Regions from separate parts of the Streptomyces sp. V3I7 genome, predicted to be linked through region 1. Evidence: riboswitches for the same ligand, from Rfam matches in the RefSeq annotation. Region 1 holds a riboswitch; each other region holds the start of a gene.
The links. Region 1 has a riboswitch for cyclic di-AMP ahead of QFZ74_RS03960 (C40 family peptidase). Riboswitches for the same ligand answer to the same signal wherever they lie in the genome.

Region 1 (2,253 bases):
CTGCTGGAGGAGCTGCTCGTACGCCATACGGGGCGGTCCCCGGATCAGGTCAGCCATGACCTGGAGCGGGACCTCATCCTCGACGCCCGGGGCGCGCTGGAGTACGGGCTGGTGGACGGCGTCGTCCCCAGCCGCAAGGCGTCGCGCACGGCGCCGGACGCGGAGTGAGGGGCCGATGCTGCCGCCGGAACTGCCGCCCCTGCCCGCGCTGACCCGCGCCGAGGGCGAGTTGATCGACCGTTACCTGGAGGCGGTCGATCTGCTGGGCCGGATCAACCCGGCCGGCAACACGGGGACGTACGGCGGACTGCGGGCCGCGCAGGCCCTGGTCCGCACGGCCGTCGCGCTGCGGGACGCGCTCGCGCTGATGCACCGTCGCGGCGAGACCGAGCTGCACAACGCCACCTTGGCGCGGGCGCTGCGCGTCCTGGACGGCGAGCGCCGAACGGCCCGGGTGAGCGTGCCGCCGCCGCCCGACCGCACGCACTGACACCGCCCCGCTCGGCACGGCCGGAATCGACGCGACACGACTATGACGAAACGGACCAAATGACGTACCCCTGTTCGGAGTAGACGACCATCCTTTTTTGGCACCGTGCGGGTTGCACGGCGTGCGCGCGCGAAGGGGGCGCCGAAGTGCTTCCGCGCTGGTCCGGGGGTGCGTCACCCCCGGACCCGGAGACCCGTACGGGGCAGTGTCCACCCGAACGGGCGCCCAGTGAGCAACTCCACAAATGCCCGGTTCCACTCGGATTTTCGGACTTCCGTGAGTGAAGATCCGTGTCTGACGACAAGCCCCCGCCACCGCGGCGGGGCGGTCCGGGCGGACGCCGAGTCCTGCCGCCGCCCGGACGACCGGTCGACGGAAGTGGATCGGCAGGAGTGGAGGACCCAGGCAAGACGGGTCGCCGCAGCGGACGTCCGTCCGCGGTGAGCGGTCCTTGGGGTGAAGTCGCGGGAACGCGACCGGGCAACTTCGCCAGCCCGAATCCGACAGGTCATCCTTCACAGGCGGCTGACGAAGGGTTGCGTATGACCGCGCTCAATCGTGTCCCGTCGCTTGTGTTCCGGGCGGGTACCGCCTCGGCGCTCACCATCGCCGCGGTGAGCGGCTCCATCGTCGTGCCGGGCCTCACCGCCGAAGCCGCTGCCGCCACGACGGCACACAAGGCACTCCAGATCGCCGCGTCCAAGAGGGGTGCCCCGTACTTGTGGGGTGCCACCGGACCTCGCCGCTTCGACTGCTCCGGGCTGACGCTGTACTCGTTCAAGAAGGCGGGCAAGCGCCTGCCGCGTACGGCCGCCCAGCAGTACAACCGCACACGCCACGTCTCGGCCGGCCACCGCAAGGCCGGGGACCTGGTCTTCTTCCATTCCGGGTCCAGCGTCTACCACGTCGGCATCTACGCCGGTAAGGGCCGGATCTGGCACGCTCCGAAGACCGGGGACGTGGTCAGACTCCAGAAGATCTGGACGAGGAACGTCTGGTACGGCCGGGTCAGCTGACCCGGCCTTTTCTGTCGGCGGCGGCGCCTTCCCGGGGCGCCGTCACCACCCACGGCAGCTCGATGGAGACGGTCTTGCCGCCCTCGCGGGTGGGCCGGATGCGCATCCTGCCGCCGCACTCGGCGGTAAGGCAGCGGATGATGACCATCCCGCGCCCGTTGTCCTGCTGGACGGCGGCGGGAAGTCTCTTCGGCAGGCGCGGGTGGCTGTCCGTCACACCGATGCGCAGCCGTTCGTCACGATCGAGGGCGACGTCCACCGTGAAGGTGGGTGACTGCCCGAGGGTGTGCTGTACGGCGTTGGTGGCCAGTTCGGAGACGATCAGCCGGACGGTGTCGACGACGTCCGTGTCCGACGCCAGCCCCCACTCCGCGAGCGTGCCCACGACATAGGTGCGGGCGGCGGAGACCGAGGCGGGATCGCTCGGCAGCGTGAGGGATGCTTCCAGATGGTCTGCCATGGCGACGCCGTCCCTTTCCCACGGAACCGCGGCCCGCCAAGGAGCGGATGGTTCGAGTACGGTCCCGGACTGGTGCTCGTCGCCAGACTGCCACTGCCACGTCGGTCAGAGGGGCGATCCACCAAGATATGCATATATCTGTCGCCCAATGCGGTGAACTCTGCGACGGCGGAGCGTATTCGGGCGCCTCGGAAGAGGTAGGGAGGAGCCCATGCAGCACGGTCCCGCGGTGCGCCGGCGGAAACTGGGTGCCGAATTGCGTGCCCTGCGTGCCGGCGCCTGTCTCA
Region 2 (2,253 bases), 3.1 Mb from region 1:
AGGCCGAGGTCGGGCAGGTGTACGCCGCAGTCGACCAGGACGGGGTGGACGGGCTCACGCTCATCGAGCCCGGCTATCTGATGCCGCACCCGACGCTGCCCGCGGTACGGGTCCAGCGGCGCGACGACCTGTGGTGCGAGCCGATCAGCAAGGTGCTGCTGCGCCATCACACGCTGTCCGACGACGAGTTGGCGGCGACGGCGCGCGCGGTCGTGGGCTCGCTGGCGACGGTCACCATGTCGGGGCCCGGCACGGTGGAGCTCCAGCCCTGCGGGGTCACCAAGGCGACCGGGCTGGCGCTCGCCGCCGGCCATCTGGGGCTGAGCGCCGGACACGCCGTCGCCTTCGGGGACATGCCCAACGACCTCCCCATGTTCGCCTGGGCGGCCCACGGGGTGGCGATGGCCAACGCCCATCCGGAACTCAAGGCGGTGGCCGACGAGGTCACCACGTCGAACGAGGACGACGGCATCGCCGTCGTCCTCGAAAGACTGTTTCCCTGGAGCTTTCCCCGGAGCTGACGACGCCGGCCCGGTCGGTCGGGCCGGCATCGCGGGGGCTCAGGGGGTGTCGACCCGTCAGTACGCGCCGAAGACGTTGTCTATCGTGCCGTAGCGCGCGGCGGCGTAGTTGCACGCGGCGGTGATGTTCGCGACCGGGTCGTAGATGTTCCAGGACGTACCGGACACGTGGTACGTGTTGAACGTCGGGTTGATCACCTGGAGCAGGCCCTTGGACGGGATGCCCTTCGCGGCGTTGGAGTCCCACAGGTTGATGGCGTTCGGGTTGCCCGAGGACTCGCGGATGATGTTGCGGTAGATGCCGTTGTAGGTGCCCGGGATGCCCTTCTGGGCCATCACGTGGAGCGACTCGCGGATCCAGCCGTCGAGGTTGTTGGGGTAGACGGTGGCCGCGGCGGCCGTCTTGGCCTGGGTGGGCGTGGCCGCGGAGGCGCCGGTGGCGCCGATCAGCGAGACGGCGAGCACGGCGGCGCCGGTGCCGGCCACGGCGGCGGCGCGGGCGATGCGGTTGGTGCGGGTACGGCGGTGCTGCTGGGCAGCGGACATGGCGGACTTCCTCTCCGGCGCCTGCGAGGTGAGCTGTCGGGTTCGGGCGGGGAGGTGCCCGGCCGCGCCGCCGTCAGGCGGCACGACTTCACCCCGAGCCGTACCGGTGCGGCATGGGCCGTCCGGTCCGGCGACTGATCTGGGTCCCCCGCTCCTGCCGTACGCGAGTTCGTCGATGTGTCGATGGGTCACGAAGGGCGGCGGCAGGATTAGGCGTCCGCCCGACAGGCCGGGAAGTTATGCGAGAGCACATGTCCGGAACAAGTGCCCGAATCACTTCTCGTCCGAAATGACCTTGGTGCGAGGGTTATGGGGTTCTTGATCCTTTTGGGGCGGGGAAGCTCAACTGCCGTGCACGACAAGGGGGATGAGGGTCGGTGTCCGAAGTGTCGTGCATATGCACTCATGTCGTGCGGGTGACCCAATTCACGGGCGACGGCAGTGGACCTTATGTCTCACTAAAGGGGATAAGGGGAATTGGAATAGCAAGAGCGGCAAATCGGACAGAGGGGTATGGAATGGGGCAGGGGTCGCCTCTCTGGCGGAAGGTGTCACGTGGGTGCGCGGGTGGCGGGAGACGTTCGTCACGCTGGCAGGGGCGGGTGGGGTGTGGTGGGGGTGTCGTCGGGTAAGGAGTGCGCCAGGCGGGCGGGTGGGGTGGCGAAGCGGGGTGCATCCCGTTGGGTCGTTGAATATCGGTTCATTTCGAACCATCAAGGACATAGCGGTCGTGATCCGGTAGGGCTCGGGCGGTGGGGGTACCTCCCGCTCGGGTGAAGTCGGGGGTGGGGGTGGGTGGGTGATATCGGTGATCGAAACCTGACCAGATACGCTGACTTGTGTGATGGCTGCGACCAATCGACAAAGCGCGTAATCGCCAGCAGTTCGGACAAGCCGTAAAAGCGCCAGCAGGCACCTGCAGACAGGAGATCCTCCGTGACCGTCGTCGGGACGTTCGGGCTGAGCGTGCGGGACGAGGCCTTGGAAGCCGATATCCAGGCCGGATTGACGGCTGTCGAGGAAGGTCTGCTGGAGGCGACCAAGAGCGAGGTCGCGTTCATAACAGAGGCAGCGCGACACCTGGTGCTGGCAGGTGGAAAGCGCTTCCGGCCGCTGCTCGTGATGCTCGCGGCGCAGTTCGGTGACCCGTACGCGCCGGGTGTCGTGCCGTCGGCGGTGGTCGTGG
Region 3 (2,253 bases), 2.0 Mb from region 1:
CGACCTGTGCCCTGCTCTACGGGCTCAGCAGCGACTCCAGCTCGGTCCACGTCGACACCGGCGTCTCCAAGGATGGTTCGTCCCAATCCGGCGATTCGTCGGATTCCTCGGACTCATCCGGCTCCTCCGGCTCGGACGGTCTGCTCGGCTCGCTGCTGTCGCCCGGCGAGACGTCCGGATCCGACTCCGGCGGCGACTCCGGCTCCCGGGGTGAGAGCTCCGCGTCCGATTCCGCGTCTCACGCCTCGCCGTCGGACTCGCACTCACCGAGGGGTGACGCGGCAGTCGGTGACGGCTCGACCGACTCCGATAATGCGGGCAAGTCCGGCAAGTCGTCGTCTTCCGGTGCGAAGAGTGAGGCGCGGACGGGCGACGGTTCGCCCTCGGTCTCCCGTGGCGCCGAAGAATCCGACAACGCGTGGCGCAGTGGCAGCACTTGGAGCCTGGTCGACACCGGGTCGGTCGGCGGCGGGCGGCACCGTGGCGTCAGCGCGGAGGAAAGCGGGACGAGTGACGCGAAGGGGGTGAATGCTCACTCCGCCGGGCGGCACGCCTACACCGTCCGCGAGGGTGACTCCCTCGCGTCCATCGCCGACTCCCTTGACGTGGACGGCGGATGGCGCGCGCTGTACGCCGGCAACAAGAAGGTCATCGGCGACGACCCGAGCCACATCGCCCCCGGTCAGACCCTGCATTTCGATTCCTGAACGGGCGAAATGGGGCGGGAGTTGACGCCCCGTTTAGGCGTTAAATGTCCCGTTTGGTGAAAGTGTGGGATGAGTCTCAGAAGCCCTGATCGTCTTTGGAATTCGGCGGATCGCGTGTCTACGGTCATGTCCGCTCGTCACCACGAGCCCCGGCTGCCGCAACGCCGAGTCCTGCCAGCGGCCGTACGGGAACAGTCGTCGCGTCAAGCGCCGTAGGCAGGAGCGGGGGACCCAAGGTAAGTGCCGGAACCGGCAGTTGATGCCGTGACCGGCTCGGGGTGAAGCCATGTCCCGTGAGGGATGTGGCCGGGCAACTCAACCGGCCCGAACCCGACAGCTCACCTCGCAGGCGTCGGTGAGGGGATCGATCCATGCTGTTTTCCAGCAAGGGCAAGCACCGCCGTCCGGCCAAGGCCATCCGCGCCCTCGCACTCGCCGGCGTCGCCGGCACCGCCGTCGCCGCTCCGCTGATGGCGGCCGGCAACGCCTCCGCCGCCACCGCCTCCGAGTGGGACGCCGTCGCCCAGTGCGAGTCCGGCGGTAACTGGTCCATCAACACTGGCAACGGCTTCTACGGCGGTCTGCAGTTCTCCGCCTCCACCTGGGCCGCGTACGGCGGCACGCAGTACGCCGCCACCGCCGACAAGGCCACCAAGTCCCAGCAGATCGAGATAGGCGAGAAGGTCCTCGCCGCCCAGGGCAAGGGCGCCTGGCCGAACTGCGGCACGGGCCTGTCGAGCACCCCGTACAACGGCGGCACCTCCGGCAGCACGAGCACCAGCACCGGAACCGGCACGAACGCGGGCACCAGCACCAGCACCCCGGACACCACCGCCCGCGCCGCCGAGCCGCAGGCCGCCACGCGCTCCACCGACCGCCCGGCCGCGAGCAAGACCGTCAGCACCCCGACCGGCAAGAAGGTCAAGAAGGGTGACGGCGAGTACAAGGTCGTCAAGGGCGACACCCTCGGCTCGATCGCCGAGAAGCACAAGGTCGAGGGCGGCTGGAAGAAGCTGTTCGAGCTGAACAAGGACATCGTCGAGGACGCCGACCTCATCTACCCGGGCCAGCAGCTGCACCTGAAGTAGCAGCCGCCCCCCAAGTCTCCCCGCCCCGTGCGCATTCCCCCATGCGTGCCGGGGCGGGGTCTGCTTTTTCCGGTGCTCCCTGCTTCCGCCTCATGCTCCCCCGCCTGCACCCGCCCCCAGCCCCTTTGTTCCGCCCGGAAACAATGTGTACTACGGTCGCCGTGTCCAGGGGGCGGTCGGTCGGCCGACCCGCACCCCCGGGCGGTTAGGCTCTAGTCGCAGGGCACGGACCGGGCCATCGAGGCCCCCGCGCCCCGCACTCCCAGCGTCACATCCCAAGAAGGAGATGCTCGTGCCGTCCATCGACGTCGTCGTAGCCCGGGAAATCCTGGACTCCCGAGGCAACCCCACGGTCGAGGTCGAGGTCGGCCTCGACGACGGCAGCACGGGTCGTGCCGCCGTTCCGTCCGGCGCCTCCACCGGCGCCTTCGAGGCCATCGAGCTCCGCGACGGTGACC

Region 2: linked by a shared signal. The riboswitch ahead of QFZ74_RS18280 (transglycosylase SLT domain-containing protein) and the one ahead of QFZ74_RS03960 (C40 family peptidase) in region 1 are both predicted to bind cyclic di-AMP.
Region 3: linked by a shared signal. The riboswitch ahead of QFZ74_RS12860 (transglycosylase family protein) and the one ahead of QFZ74_RS03960 (C40 family peptidase) in region 1 are both predicted to bind cyclic di-AMP.

The regions. Positions count from the first base shown of each region.
Region 1 is NZ_JAUSZK010000001.1:820,723-822,975, forward strand. It holds gene QFZ74_RS03950 (ATP-dependent Clp protease proteolytic subunit) at 1-168, shown strand, start outside; gene QFZ74_RS03955 (hypothetical protein) at 176-490, shown strand; cyclic di-AMP (ydaO/yuaA leader) riboswitch at 819-1,029, shown strand; gene QFZ74_RS03960 (C40 family peptidase) at 1,033-1,506, shown strand; gene QFZ74_RS03965 (ATP-binding protein) at 1,499-1,966, opposite strand; gene QFZ74_RS03970 (helix-turn-helix transcriptional regulator) at 2,178-2,253, shown strand, end outside.
Region 2 is NZ_JAUSZK010000001.1:3,901,696-3,903,948, forward strand. It holds gene QFZ74_RS18275 (HAD family hydrolase) at 1-521, shown strand, start outside; gene QFZ74_RS18280 (transglycosylase SLT domain-containing protein) at 579-1,067, opposite strand; cyclic di-AMP (ydaO/yuaA leader) riboswitch at 1,073-1,252, opposite strand; gene QFZ74_RS18285 (polyprenyl synthetase family protein) at 2,004-2,253, shown strand, end outside.
Region 3 is NZ_JAUSZK010000001.1:2,785,328-2,787,580, reverse strand. It holds gene QFZ74_RS12865 (transglycosylase family protein) at 1-707, shown strand, start outside; cyclic di-AMP (ydaO/yuaA leader) riboswitch at 906-1,074, shown strand; gene QFZ74_RS12860 (transglycosylase family protein) at 1,079-1,795, shown strand; gene eno (phosphopyruvate hydratase) at 2,082-2,253, shown strand, end outside.